DNA from 3 places in the Mesorhizobium sp. M0152 genome. Region 3 is predicted to be linked to each of the others. Evidence: predicted binding sites of a transcription regulator. Region 3 holds the regulator's gene; each other region holds the start of a gene.
The links. Region 3 encodes LexA, which represses DNA repair genes until DNA is damaged. Its sites were predicted from a motif close to TGTTCNNNNTGTGTTCNG; they were not measured.
Positions count from the first base shown of each region.

Region 1: NKJ26_RS25380 (ATP-dependent helicase) is a predicted target of LexA. The motif match lies at 1,690-1,707, and genes of this name have one in related genera.
Region 2: NKJ26_RS08140 (YifB family Mg chelatase-like AAA ATPase) is a predicted target of LexA. The motif match lies at 2,897-2,914, and genes of this name have one in related genera.

Region 1 is NZ_JAMYTH010000032.1:7,959-12,860, reverse strand. It holds gene NKJ26_RS25385 (glucose/quinate/shikimate family membrane-bound PQQ-dependent dehydrogenase) at 1-1,487, opposite strand, end outside; gene NKJ26_RS25380 (ATP-dependent helicase) at 1,750-4,416, shown strand; gene NKJ26_RS25375 (ABC transporter permease) at 4,713-4,902, opposite strand, start outside.
Region 2 is NZ_JAMYTH010000005.1:228,385-233,286, forward strand. It holds gene NKJ26_RS08120 (GtrA family protein) at 1-257, opposite strand, end outside; gene NKJ26_RS08125 (glycosyltransferase) at 425-1,435, shown strand; gene NKJ26_RS08130 (GtrA family protein) at 1,439-1,765, shown strand; gene gshB (glutathione synthase) at 1,881-2,822, shown strand; gene NKJ26_RS08140 (YifB family Mg chelatase-like AAA ATPase) at 3,006-4,538, shown strand; gene NKJ26_RS08145 (TfoX/Sxy family DNA transformation protein) at 4,640-4,852, shown strand.
Region 3 is NZ_JAMYTH010000001.1:180,883-185,784, reverse strand. It holds gene kynU (kynureninase) at 1-599, opposite strand, end outside; gene NKJ26_RS00880 (TetR/AcrR family transcriptional regulator) at 732-1,382, opposite strand; gene lexA (transcriptional repressor LexA) at 1,844-2,581, shown strand; gene NKJ26_RS00870 (ComEC/Rec2 family competence protein) at 2,575-4,902, opposite strand, start outside.

The sequences.
Region 1 (4,902 bases), on a different contig from region 3:
ATCACCGGCTGGCCGGTGCGCCGGTCGAGCACATAGAGATCGCCCTGCTTGGTCGGCCCGACCAGCGCCGGCACGACGGAGCCGTCGGCCTTGGTGATGTCGAGCAGGCTCGGCTGCGCCGGCACATCCATGTCCCAGAGGTCGTGGTGCACCGTCTGCCGAACCCAGCGCAACTGCCCGGTGTTGAGGTCGAGCGCGGTGATCGAGGAGGAGAACTTCTCGACATTGTCGCTGCGCCCGGCGCCGAGCTGGTCCGGCGTCTGGTTGCCGAGCGGCACATAGAGCAGGCCGAGCTTCTCGTCGGCGCTCGGCGTCGACCACATGTTGGGCGAGTTGGCGGTATAGGTCTGGCCGGGCGCCAGCGGCGCCGTCTGGTCCGGATTGCCGGAATCCCAGTTCCACAGCAGCTTGCCGGTGGCGGCGTCGTAGGCGCGGATGACGCCGGACGGCTCCTGCGTCGAATAATTGTCGTTGACCGCCCCGCCGACGATGATCTTGCCGCCCGATATCAGCGGCGCCGAGGTCGAGTAGTAATAGCCCGACTTCGGATAGGGCATGTTGGCCAGAAGGTTCAGCGTGCCGCCCTCGGCGAAGGCGGGACAGACCTGCCCGTTGGCGGCGTCGAGCGCGATCAGCCGCGCATCGGACGTCGGCAGGTAGACGCGTGTCGCGCAGGGTTGCCCGGCGGCGCCGGCGGCATCGGCATAGTAGGATACGCCGCGGCAGGTCTGGTGCTGGCGGTCCTTGTCGAGCTTGACCTTGGGATCGTAGCGCCATTTCTCCTTGCCGGTCGCCGCGTCGACCGCGATGGCAAAATTGTGCGGCGTGCAGATGTAAAGCGTGTCGCCGATCTTGAGCGGCGTCACCTGGTAGGTGGTCTCGCCGACATCGTCCGGCCCTTTCACGTCGCCGGTCTGGTACGTCCATGCCGGCTTGAGGTTGGCGACATTGTCCGGCGTGATCTGGTCGAGCGGCGAATAGCGCTGGCCGAACTGCGTGCGGCCGTAATAGTGCCACTCCCCGGCCGGCACGTCATTGCCAAGATTGGCGTTGGGGACCACCTTGTCGGTATCGAGTTCGCCGGCGATGTCCTTGGGATCGGTCGTCATCGAATAGCCGGCGACAGCCAGCGAGGCGAGCACGGCCAGGATGAGCGGCGCGCGGCCGTCAGGCCCGGCAAGACCCCGCCGCGCCCAGGGCGTTAGCAGCCACAGCGCCACCACCACGATGATGCCGCCGCGCGGGCCCAACTCCCACCAATCGAAGCCGATTTCCCACACCGCCCAGGCAAGCGTGCCGATCACGATCGCCGCGTAGAGCCACAAACCGGTGGAACGGCGCCGGTAGAGCAGCCAGGCGGCGAGCAGGAAGGCGATGCCGACGACGATGTAGTACCAGCTGCCGCCCAGCGACGCCAACCAGATGCCGCCGGCGCCAAGCGCCAAACCGATGAGCAGAAGAATGAGGGAGGTGATGGTGACAGCCAAGATGATACTCCTTCGACTGTTGCGCCTGTGACGCGGCCATGGGCAACCCGGCATTGCGCTTCTGCCCCGGACACAACTTTCCCACGCCTGCCCTGCCTGTCAAGCGTGGGTCGTAAGCGGTTGAGCCGGCCTTTGTTCTCTTGGTAATGGCGCCCAGGCCGGTTGCCGCACAAGGTCTTGTGGCCGCATCAGGCACTTTACCCGGAACAAAACGTAGACACTTCTGGTCTTTCGCCCCCGAATCACTACATTCGGAGGGAAGATGTCCGGCTTTTCCGAAGACATGCCCTTTTTCGATGAACCCAATGCGCGGCCCACGGCCCCGTCGGGCATTGCCGCGCGCGCCATGGCTGCCCGCAGCGGCCAGAACAATGCGCCGGACTATCTCAAGGGGTTGAACCCCGAGCAGCGGCTGGCGGTGGAAACCACCGAAGGCCCGGTTCTGGTGCTGGCCGGCGCCGGCACCGGCAAGACCCGCGTCTTGACCACCCGCATCGCCCACATCCTCGCCACGGGGAAGGCCTTCCCGTCGCAGATCCTCGCCGTGACCTTCACCAACAAGGCCGCGCGCGAGATGAAGCAGCGCATCGGCATCCTGATCGGCGAAGGCAATGTCGAGGGCATGCCTTGGCTCGGCACCTTCCATTCCATCGGCGTCAAGCTCTTGCGCCGCCACGCGGAACTCGCCGGCTTGCGCTCCGACTTCACCATCCTCGACACCGACGACGTCGTGCGGCTGATCAAGCAGTTGATCCAGGCCGAGGGCCTCGACGACAAGCGCTGGCCGGCCAAGCAGTTCGCCCAGATGATCGACGGCTGGAAGAACAAGGGGCAAGGTCCAGCCGACATCGCCGAGGGCGACGCGCGCAGCTTCGCCAACGGCAAGGGCCGCGAACTCTACAAAGCCTACCAGGAGCGGCTGAAGACGCTGAACGCCTGCGATTTCGGCGATCTCCTGTGCCATCCCATCCGCATCCTGCGCGCCAATCCGGATGTGCTGAAGGAATACCACAAGCGCTTCAAATACATCCTCGTCGACGAGTACCAGGACACCAACACCGCCCAATACATGTGGCTGCGGCTTTTGGCGCAGCGGCCCGATGTCGGACGCGCATCAACGTCGACGGATTTGCGATCGGCCGAAGGCCGCAAGCCCGACCGGGCGTCCGAGCCGTTGCGAGGCCCGCGCGGAGGGCCCGCGCCGGCAGGCGCGGAACAGCCCGTGAGCGAAAACAAAGTTAACATCTGCTGCGTCGGCGACGACGACCAATCCATCTATGGCTGGCGCGGCGCCGAGGTCGACAACATCCTGCGCTTCGACAAGGATTTTCCCGGCGCCACCATCATCAGGCTGGAGCGCAACTACCGTTCCACCGCCCACATTCTCGGCGCCGCATCGCACCTCATCGCTCACAATGAAGGCCGCTTCGGCAAGACGCTGTTCACCGACCGCAACGATCCGGAGGACGCCAAGGTCAACGTCCACGCCGCCTGGGATTCCGAGGAGGAAGCCCGCGCCATCGGCGAGACCATCGAGGCCTATCAGCGGCAGAAGCACAATCTCAACGACATGGCGATCTTGGTGCGCGCCTCTTTCCAGATGCGCGCCTTCGAGGACCGCTTCATCACGCTCGGCCTGAATTACCGCGTCATCGGAGGCCCGCGCTTCTACGAGCGTATGGAAATCCGCGACGCGCTGGCCTTCTTCCGCGTTGTCGCCAATGGCGGCGACGACCTCGCTTTCGAGCGCATCGTCAACGTGCCCAAGCGCGGGCTGGGCGAAGCCACCATCCGCCAGATCCACGACACGGCGCGCGCGCTCCGCATTCCGATGCTGGAGGCGGCGGCGACGCTGGCCGAGAGCGACGAGTTGAAGCCGAAGCCGCGCGCCGCCTTGCGCGAGGTCGCGGCCAATTTCGAGCGCTGGCAGAAGGCACTGGAGACCAAGCCGCACACCGAACTCGCCGAGACCATTCTCGAAGAGAGCGGCTACACCGACATGTGGAAGAACGACCGCTCGGTCGAAGCCCCCGGCCGGCTGGAGAACCTGAAGGAACTGATCCGCTCGATGGAGGAGTACGAATCGCTGCGCTCCTTCCTCGAACATGTCGCGCTCGTCATGGATGCCGAGCAGAATGCCGAACTCGATGCGGTCAGCATCATGACGCTGCATTCGGCCAAGGGCCTCGAATTCGAGACCGTGTTTCTGCCCGGCTGGGAGGAAGGCCTGTTCCCGCACCAGCGCGCGCTCGACGAAGGCGGCCGCTCCGGGTTGGAGGAAGAGCGGCGGCTCGCCTATGTCGGCCTGACGCGCGCCAAGAAGAACCTGCATCTCTGGTTCGTCTCCAACCGCCTCATCCACGGCCTGTGGCAATCGACCATCCCGTCGCGCTTCCTCGAGGAACTGCCGGAAGCCCATGTCGAAATCGCCGAAGCGGGCAATTCCTATGGCGGCTACGGCAATCCCTATGGCGGCGGCTCATTCGCCTCCGGCCGTGGCGGCCAGGGGGCGGGAAGACAGAACCCCTATGGCGCCTCGCGCTTCGACAATGTCGGCGCGGAAAAATCCGGCGCTTTCTCCAACACCTATTCGACGCCGGGCTGGCAGCGCGCCCAAGCCAACCGCACCGAGGCGACCGACCGCAACTGGGGCACCCGCTCGGGCCACCAGGTCGAGCGCATCGGCTATGGCGAGACCGATTCCGGCTACGGCGCCGGCCGCACCTCGGGCAAGGGCCGCACCATCGACGGCGAACTGGTCGCCAAGTCCGTCGCCGACAAGCCCTCCCCGTTCAGCGTCGGCGACCGCGTCTTCCACCAGAAATTCGGCAACGGCAACATCTCCGCCATCGAAGGCAACAAGCTGACCATCGACTTCGACAAGGCCGGCCAGAAACGCGTGCTGGACGGGTTTGTCGCTGCGGTGTGAGTGTGCGCCCTGTTGTCCTACAGGCGACCATTCTCTGGCAGAAGCCCCTACCGTCGTCATCCACGGGCGGAGCAGGAGCGAAGCGACGTCGCGGAGACCCGAGGATCCATTCCGTGACCTTGGCCGAAGGGTGCAGCGGAGCAGAATTCTGCAACCGGAGCGGTGCATTTAAGTCGCGGCATGGATCCTCGGGTCTGCGCTGCGTCGCTACGCTCCTTGCTTCGCCCGTGGATGACGAAGCGACGGGCGTCCGCGCCAATCGTTACAGCATGCGTCCGCCAAACGAACCAACCCCCTCACCGATACCGCGCCTGGTTCCACTTATGGCCAAGCAGCGACAGGATGATGATCAGGCCGTTGAAGAACTGGACGTAGAAGCCGCTCAGGCCCGCGGCCACGACGCCGGTCTGGATGAACGACACGGTGACGGCGCCGATGGCACCACCGGCGACGGTGCCGATGCCGCCCCAGGTCGGCGTGCCGCCG
Region 2 (4,902 bases), on a different contig from region 3:
CCGTCGAGCAACCGCGACCAGTGCATGATGAAGCCGCCTTCCAGCCCCATCCTGTATTGGTGCAGGTCGAACCACCCCTGGCCGGCCAGAAGGTCGCGGACTTCGACCAGTTGCAGCAGGCTGTCATTGTCACCCGCCGGATTGGCCAATTGCGGGAAGCCGGCATAGGCATTGAGGGCCAGCAGTAGCAAGGCGGCAAGCAGCGCCAATGCAATATCTGACCTCCAGGTGGCCGCGCCGTCCTTTGCTGTGCTCATGCCGATCGCCCTTGGCAGGAATGCCGGGCTTTATTCAGGCCAATCGACACTCATGGAGTCGGGCTTAAACCTAGCCTTAACGGCTTCAATAAATAGTAAAACAGCCTGAGCGAGCCCGACGGGCGCTCGCATGATCGCGTGGTCTCGACAAGGGCACCGGAGACGAAATGCCGCAAGACGTTCGCCACGAACCTGTCATCGCCGTGCTCCTGCCTTGCTACAATGAGGAGCTTACCGTCGCCGAGGTAGTGCGGCGGTTCCGTGAGACACTGCCGACCGCCACCATCTATGTCTACGACAACAATTCGCGCGACCTGACTGCGCTCAGGGCCCGCGCGGCCGGTGCGATTGTGGTTCGCGAACCGCGCCAGGGTAAGGGCAATGTGGTTCGGCGCATGTTCGCCGACATCGACGCCGACATCTATTTGATGGCCGACGGAGACGGCACCTATGCGCCGGAGGATGCGCCGCAGCTGATCAACACGCTGCTGACCGAACGTTGCGATATGGTGGTGGGCACCAGGCGCGGCATCACCGACGACGCCGGCAGGGCGGGCCATGCATTCGGCAATCGCATCTTCAACACGCTCTACAAGCGGCTGTTCGGCAGCGATTTCACCGACATCTTCTCGGGCTACCGCGTTTTCACCAGGCGCTTCGTCAAGAGCTTTCCCGCCGTGTCCGGCGGCTTCGAGATCGAGACCGAGATGTCGGTGCACGCCTCGCAACTCAAACTGCCGGTAAGCGAGATCGCGCTCGACTATGGCAGGCGGCCCGAGGGCTCGTCGTCAAAGTTGTCGACCCGGCGCGACGGCGCCAGGATCCTGTGGATGTTCGCCATGCTGATGAAGGAGACCCAGCCGCTGCGCTTTTTCGGTTCCTTCGCCGTGTTCTTCCTGGCTTCGAGCCTATTTCTGATGGCACCGGTGCTGGTCGAGTTCGCCGAAACCGGCCTCGTCCCGCGCATGCCGACCTGGGTGCTGTCGGTCGGCCTGCTGCTTCTATCGACGCTGGCGGCGGTGACCGGGCTGATCCTCGATTCGGTGTCGCGGGGCCGGGCTGAACAGAAGCGTATTTTTTATCTCTCCATGCCTTCGGGCCGTGTGGAACGGCGCAACCACCGAGGTGAGCCCGTGGTGGTGAAACCGCAACCGGGCAAGACGCCTCGCGCGGCCTGAACGATGCAACGCATCGCCCGCTTCTTCCTTGCCGGCGGGCGTCGGTTTCGCGGCCGATGCCGCAGCGCTCCTGGCTGCTGCTGGCGATCACGGAGGCCGCTCGTCGCCCGCATCTTGTCTATCGGCTTTGCCCTCTGCAGCACCTGGCAGATCAACCGCCAGCTGACCTTCGCGCCTTCGCGGCACCGTATGGCACAAGAGGGTGCGCGCTATGGCGGCGTCGGCGTCGCCACCAACATCGTCAACTATCTCGTCTATTCGGCCACCCTGCTCGCCATGCCGGCGCTGCCACGGCTCGCCGCCTTTGCCGTCGCCTCGCCGGTGGCATGACGCCGTCTTTCCTCGGCTATTCCAGGTTGGTCTTCGACCGTTAGCGGCCTGGCCCGATTGGCAGAAGCCACCCGGTTCCTTATATCGCTGTGGTCGACTGCGCTGGGGACCTGCCATGAAGCTGAAAATCGCCGTCCAGATGGACCACATCTCCACCGTGTCGATCACCGGCGACACCTCGTTTGCGCTGTCGCTCGAAGCACAGCGGCGCGGCCACCTTCTGTTTCACTACACGCCCGACCGGCTGTCGATGCGCGATGGCAAGGTGTTTGCCCGCGTCGAGGAGATGCAGGTGCGCGACGAGAAGGGCAACCATTATTCGCTGGGCGAGAAGGTTCGCACCGATCTGTCGGAGATGGACGTCATCCTGCTGCGTCAGGATCCGCCCTTCGACATGAATTACATCACCACGACGCATATTCTCGAGCGCATCCATCCCAAGACGTTGGTGGTCAACGACCCGGCGTGGGTGCGAAACAGCCCGGAAAAGATCTTCGTTACCGAGTTCCCCGACCTGATGCCGGAAACCCTGATCACCAAGGATCCGCTGGAGGTCGCCGCGTTCCGCAAGGAGTTCGGCGACATCATCGTCAAGCCGCTCTACGGCAATGGCGGCGCCGGCATCTTCCATCTGCTGGAGGCCGACCGCAATCTCGCCTCGCTGCTCGAAATGTTCGGCCAGATGTTCCGGGAGCCGTATATCGTGCAGCGTTACCTCAAGGACGTACGCAAGGGCGACAAACGCATCATCCTGATCGACGGCGAGCCGGTCGGCGCCATCAACCGGGTGCCGGCCGAGCACGATTCCCGCTCCAACATGCATGTCGGCGGCCGCGCTGAAAAGACCGAGCTGACAGAACGCGAACGCGAGATCTGCGCCCGCATCGGCCCGTCGCTGAAAGAACGAGGCTTCATCCTGGTCGGCATCGACGTCATCGGCGACTACATGACCGAGATCAACGTGACCTCGCCGACGGGCGTGCGCGAAGTCAGCCGCTTCGGCGGCGCCGACATCGCCGGCCTGTTCTGGGACGCCGTCGAGGCGAAGCGGAAATAGCCGTTTTCATTTTGTCTTAACCATGTTCCGGTTTTGCAACCGGGCATACCTCGCCTACAACCCTTGCGCTCACCTGTTCCTGTAATGTTCTTGCTTTGGCCGGAAAATTATGATTGTCTCTGCCAACGGGCCTTCAAGGGCTGATCGAACGGGCTGGGGCAGGCCCATATCCGGGGTTGCAAGATGGTGGCGCGGGTTCGCACGGTCGCTTTCCAGGGCATAGAGGCCGTGCCGGTCGACGTGCAGGTGATGATCGCACCCGGCAAGGTCAACATGCACATCGTCGGTCTCGCGGACAAGGCGGTGGCCGAGAGCCGTGAGCGGGTGCAGGCGGCACTGCATGCCTCCGGCCTGTCGATGCCGTCGAAGAAGGTGACCGTCAATTTGGCTCCGGCCGACCTGCCCAAGGAAGGCAGCCACTATGATTTGCCGATCGCGCTTGGCCTGATGGCGGCATTGGGCGCTATTCCCGGCGATATGCTGGCCGGCTATGTCGTGCTTGGCGAATTGTCGCTCGACGGCACGATTGCCGCCGTCGCCGGCGCCTTGCCGGCGGCGATCGGCGCCAATGCCGAGGGCAAGGGGCTGATCTGCCCTTTCGCCTGCGGGCCGGAAGCGGCCTGGGCGGGGCGGGAATTCGATATTCTGGCGCCGCGCAGCCTGATCGCCATCGCCAATCATTTTCGTGGGACGCAGGTGCTGTCGCGGCCGGAAGCCGGCATCCACGCGGCGGCACGCGACCTGCCCGACCTCGCCGATATCAAGGGGCAGGAAACCGCCAAGCGGGCGCTGGAAGTGGCGGCGGCCGGCGGGCATAATCTGCTGATGGTCGGCCCGCCAGGGTCGGGAAAATCGATGCTGGCGCAGCGGCTGCCGTCGATCCTGCCGCCACTGGCGCCGAAGGAGTTGCTCGAAGTCTCGATGATCGCCTCGGTGGCGGGAGAACTTGGCGAGGGCAAGCTGACCGACCGGCGGCCGTTTCGCGCCCCGCATCATTCGGCCTCGATGGCGGCGATGGTCGGCGGCGGCATTCGCGCACGGCCGGGCGAAGTGTCGCTGGCGCATCACGGCGTGCTGTTCCTCGACGAGTTCCCCGAATTCACGCCGCAGACGCTCGATGCGCTACGCCAGCCGCTGGAGACCGGCGACTGCATGATCGCGCGCGCCAACCATCGCGTCACCTATCCGGCGCGCATCCAGCTGGTGGCGGCGATGAACCCGTGCCGCTGCGGCATGGCCGGCGAGCCGGGCTATCGCTGCCTGCGCGGCGAACGCTGCCGCACCGACTACCAGGCGCGCATTTCAGGCCCGCTGCTCGACCGCATCGATCTCAGAATCGAAGTGCCGGCGGTCTCGGCCAGCGACCTGATCCGGCCCGACCGGGCGGAGAAAAGTGCCGATGTGGCACTGCGCGTGGCACGCGCCCGCACCATCCAGCGCGAACGCTTCGAACGGCTCGGCGCTACCCGGGCCACCACCAACGCACATTGCGCGCCGTCGGTCATCGAGGAGATCGCGATGCCGGATGCCGCCGGCCTGTCGCTGCTCAAGGACGCCAGCGAAAAACTCGGCTTTTCCGCCCGCGCGTATCATCGGGTGCTGAAGGTGGCGCGGACACTGGCCGACCTCGAGGCCAGCGAGACGGTTGGACGCATCCATCTGGCGGAAGCTATTTCCTATCGCATGAGCTCGGAGCGGATGGCGCAGGCGGCTTGACGGGAGGTGAGGCGATGCGACGTGCGGCAAGATCCTCGTGATGGTCTTGACAAATCCTGTGAGGGCTATCTCGCGCGCTGTGACCACGCGGGGATCCAGCGATGAGCACTCGCATCCAAGACATGAGAAATCTCGGACCAGCCATGGCGCGGATGCTGGCGGAAATCGAGGTCCTCTATGAAGGGCATTTGCGCAATTTAGGCGCGGTTGAAGCCTATTACCGTCTGAAATTCCGATTCGGACAGCACATAACGATCAACGCACTCTATGCGATGGAGGCGGCGATCCGCGGCTGTGACTGGCGGGCGCTTTGACCGCGAAACCAAGGAACATCTGCGTCGGCAGGTACGCTAGAGCAATTCCA
Region 3 (4,902 bases):
TCCCATACGATGAGCGCGCCGACCTGATGGGCCTTGCACGTCAGCGCTGCCATGTCGCGCAACTGGCCGGACTTGTAGTTGACGTGATTGACCAGGATGACGGCGACATGCTCGTCGATCAGGTCTTCGATATCAGGCGCATCGACACCTTCCAGCCGCAGCACCGTGCCCGGCCGTGTCGAGGCCACGCCTTCCGCCATGTAGAGATCGGTCGGAAAGCTGTCGCCCTCGGCGACGATCACCGACCGGTGCGGCCGCATGCCGAGTGCGGCATGCAGCACCTTGTAGATGTTGATCGAGGTGGTATCGCAGACCACCGTCTGGCCGGTCGCGGCGCCAATCAGCCGCCCGAGCTGGTCGCCGAGTTCGACCGGCATGTCGAACCAGCCGGCGGTGTTCCAGGCACGGATGAGATCCTGCGCCCATTCCTGTGTCGCGGCCTTGTTCAGTTCCTCGAAGACGGCGGGAGAAGCAGCACCCAACGAATTGCCGTCGAGGTAGATCACCCCTTCCGGCAAGACGAAGCGATCGCGCATGGCACGCAGCGAATCCGCGGCGTCCATCGCCTCGATCGCTGCCAGATCGGGAATTTTGCTCATGGTCACGATGTTCCTCGTTGAAAAGAGTGCGCCTGCGGCCGGGGCAAGGGCTGGTTGAAATCAGGCGTCAGGTCGCAACCAAGCTCCTCAGCAGGCGCGACAGAAGGGCGGACAGGTAGGGAACCGCGATCATCATCGTGTACTCCTGTCCGCGTTTGGCGAAGACCGGCCGCCCTTGTCGGGCGCATAGAGGCGCAAGAACAGGGTGAGCGCCCTGTTCGATCTTTGCTCGATTTCCGGCGCAGGCAGTTCCTCCAGGACCCCGACAATCCGACGAACCTGAAGATCGCCGATCAAGAGACGGACATAGATGTCGGCAGCTTCGGCAGGATCGTCACAGGCGATCAGGCCGTCCCGACTTGCGGTTCGAAGCAGGTCGCCAACAAGCGGCATTATGGTGTTGCGGCCGAATTGCGCGATCGATTGGCCAAGCGTGCCTGTATCGTTGACGTCGCCCGCTGCGGCACGATTGAGCGCCACCGCCTTGTCGCCCGTCACCAGGGTCAGCAAGACCGGCCCTAGCAAGCCCAGGGTTTCGAGGGGATCGCGAGCCTGGTGAAGGGCGTCCTCCAGCAGCTTCCTTGCCTCTCCCGCATTGGCTTCGATCAGGGATCGAAACAGCACCTGCTTGTTGCCGTACCAGTTGTAGAGGGTTTCGTTCGACGCCGATGCCCGCTTGGCGATGGCAAGCAGGGACGCGCTTTTGTAGCCGGTTTCCCGGAGCACCGCATAGGCGGCATGCTCTATCCGTGCGCGGCGCGCTGCCTGCTTCGGCGTGATCATTCATGTTCCTCCGCGCAAACCGTATACTCCTATACGGTTTCGTCAAGCGAGCGGGAAGCAACGAGCAAAAAGGCGGCCCTTCGCGTCCTACGGTGCCCGGCCGCTTTCTGGCATGCAGTTGGCATTTTGGCTTCGTTTCGTTCACGAGCGACGGAGGTTTTTCGACCCGCCGAAACGCACCCGGCATTTGTCGGCAACACAGCTTGCGGGATTATGCCAAAAGTGAGATCGATCGGTCCACGGGCCATTAACCGAAACAATTTCAATGGGCCCGAGCGCGCGTCGACGGAGGACCGCGCCTTTGGGATGCCGGTTGCGAGCGGCTACTTCGTTTCCGCAGCCTTAACAAATTCATTAAACTTTAAACAGTTGCGGAACACAACTGGAACAGATAGTGTTTGTTCTGGGTTTGTTTTTCTGATTCTGATTCAAACCCGTTGTTCAATGTCTTGGGGGCCGCCATGCTGACACGCAAGCAACATGAACTGCTGATGTTCATCCATGAACGACTCAAGGAAAGCGGCATTCCGCCCTCCTTCGACGAGATGAAGGAAGCGCTCGATCTCGCTTCCAAGTCCGGTATCCATCGGCTGATCACGGCGCTGGAGGAGCGCGGCTTTATTCGCCGGCTGCCCAACCGGGCGCGGGCGCTGGAAGTGCTGCGGCTGCCGGATTCGATCGCGCCGGGCCTCAATGCGGCAAAAAAATTCTCGCCAAGCGTCATCCAGGGCAGTCTTGGGCAAGGCAGCCTCGGCCGCCAGATCAAACCGGCGCAATCGCGGATGTCATCGGCTGGCAATGACGACGATGCGGTTTCCGCGGTATCGATCCCGGTGATGGGCCGTATCGCCGCCGGTGTGCCGATCGATGCCATACAGCATCAGACGCATTCGATCTCGGTGCCGCCTGACATGATCATGGGTGGCGAACACTATGCGCTCGAGGTCAAGGGCGACTCGATGATCGAGGCCGGCATCTTCGACGGCGATACCGTCATCATCCGCAACGCCGACACGGCCAGCCCTGGCGAAATCATCGTAGCGCTGGTGGATGAAGAAGAAGCGACGCTGAAACGGTTCCGCCGCAAGGGAGCTTCGATTGCTCTCGAGGCAGCCAATCCCGCCTATGAAACGCGCATTTTCGGGCCAGACAGGGTCAAGGTGCAAGGCAAGCTGGTCGGGCTGATCAGACGCTATTGAGGCGGCTGCGGTTTTACCGCTGGCTTGTCGGGTTTGTTGTAGGGCGGCAGCCCCCTCGCCTCGCGTGAAAATTTGCGTTGCGTGTGCCAAGGCCGGTATGGGCTGTCCACGGCGAAGCTGATTGTCGCTGGTGCGATCGCCGATTGGCGGTCGAAGAAGACGGCCGCACTGCCTTTGCGGGCGAGTTGCCGCTTGGTGACGACAAGCACCAGCGGGTTGTGACAGGGGTCATATGCCGTTGCATCATTGATGACGATCAGGTCGGCGAAACCGCAGGCTTTCCACGCATCCTTGCGGTCTTCGACATGCGCTATGATTGCACCCGATGAGTGCCTGGCGAGACAGACGCCTGATATGCAATAGAAAGGTGATCCCGGCGGCAGCCCGATGGAATCGGCGATGTCGAATTCGCCGTCTCCTTCGGTGAAGATTTCCGGCACGACGATGGTTTCGGATGTCAGGGCGCGTTTCCAGTTGTCGACGGTGAATTCGTTCGGGCGTGCCCGACTGACCGCAAGTTCGCCGCCGCCGATCGGCAGTGCGACCAGCCGCGCATCCTCCGAGATCAGCACATCCGGCGTGCGCGTATCGCCGACGATCAACAGACCGGCGAGCGCGAATGGAAGTGCTCCAAGCCGCAGCCATGTCGTTGCCATTGTCGCGATGACGAGGGCAATGGTCACCAACAGCACCGACTGCTGCGAAATCAGCCCGACGGCATCGACCGGCGAACGCTCGGAAATCCAGCTTGATATGGCGATCATGACAGTCAACCCCTTGCCCATCAGGTAAAGGGACGGCCCATCCAGCCCGAACGGCATCAACAGTGCACTGGCAACGGCCAGGAACATCACGAGCGTCACGATCGGCATGATGGCCAGATTGGCGAACAGGCTGAGCGGCGACACGCGCTGAAAATGCCAGATGGCGAAAAGTGCCGTGGCGCCGCCGGCGATGATCGACGTCATGGCAAGTCCGCCGGTCGCCAGCAGGAGTTTTCGCGTCAGGAAACCCGGCAGGGATCGCTTCGGCGGTGGCGGTCTGGTCTTTCCCGCACGGTGATCCGCCCAGCCGGCATAGGCGCCGACCAGCGCGGCGGTCGCGGCGAAAGACATCTGGAAACTCGGGCCGACCACTTCATGCGGCGACACCACGATGACGGCGATCGCCGAGATCGCCAGGTTGCGCATGGTCAGCGCCGCCCGATCGAACAGCACCGCGATCAGCATCACCGCCAGCATGATGAAGCTGCGCTCGGCGGCAACGACGACGCCCGAGATGACAAGATAGGCGGCAATCGAGCAAAGTGCCGCCACGGCGGCGTATTTCTTGACCGGCCGACGCGCTGAAAAATCCGGGAACAGGGCAAAGACGCCGCGCAGCAGGCCCATGATGGTGCCTGCGACCAGCGCCATGTGCAGTCCGGAAATGGAGATGATGTGATAGATGCCAGTACGGCGCATCGCTTCGTTGATTTCGTCAGGAATGCCGGCGCGCACGCCGACGATCAGCGCCGCGGCGATCTCGCCTTCGGCACCGCCGACAATGTCCCTGATGTGATCGGCGATGCCTTCGCGGGCGGTTTCCACCGCCGAGGAAAGGCGGGCCGACAGCGGCATGCCATCGTCACCTGTGGCGACGATTTTTGGATTGCCGAGAAAGAACCCGCTGCCGCCGATGCCCGCGAAATAGCTGTCGAAGGAGAAGTCGTAGCTGTCCGGCCGCACCGGGCCTGTCGGCGGAAGCAGCTTGGCATAGCCGGTGACCAGGGAACCGGCGGTCAGTTCGGCCGGTATCTTGCGTGCCGACAGCCGGACGCGCTCCGGCGCATAGCGCAGTATCGGCCGGGCGGTCGACATCACGTCGATGGTCAATCGGATGCGGCCAGTCTCCATCCGGTCGACCGAAACGACACGGCCTGTCACTTGCGTCGAGATTTCGGAGCCCAGCATCCGGGTCGCGGTCCGCCACGTCTCGACCTTCGCGGCAAGCAAGCCAGCCGCGCACAGGAACGCCGCCATGAGGCACAGGTGAGTTTTGGGCCAGGAACGCGAGACCAGAGCTAGGAGCCCCGTCAGCATGACCAGCGCCACAAGTTTCGCAAGGTCAGGCTCCGCCGCGAGCGAAAAATAGCCGATTGCTCCGCTCGCCAGACAGACCGGCACCAATAGGAAACCTATGCCGCGGTCGAGTTCCAGAGCCGCCGCCGTTGCAATGTCGCGGCGCAGGCGCGGCAGTGAAACCCGGCCGATCCGCCGGCGCACGCGCACAATCCTTCCGGCGTCCGTGGGCGGAATTGGCGCTGGGATATCCACCGGCAA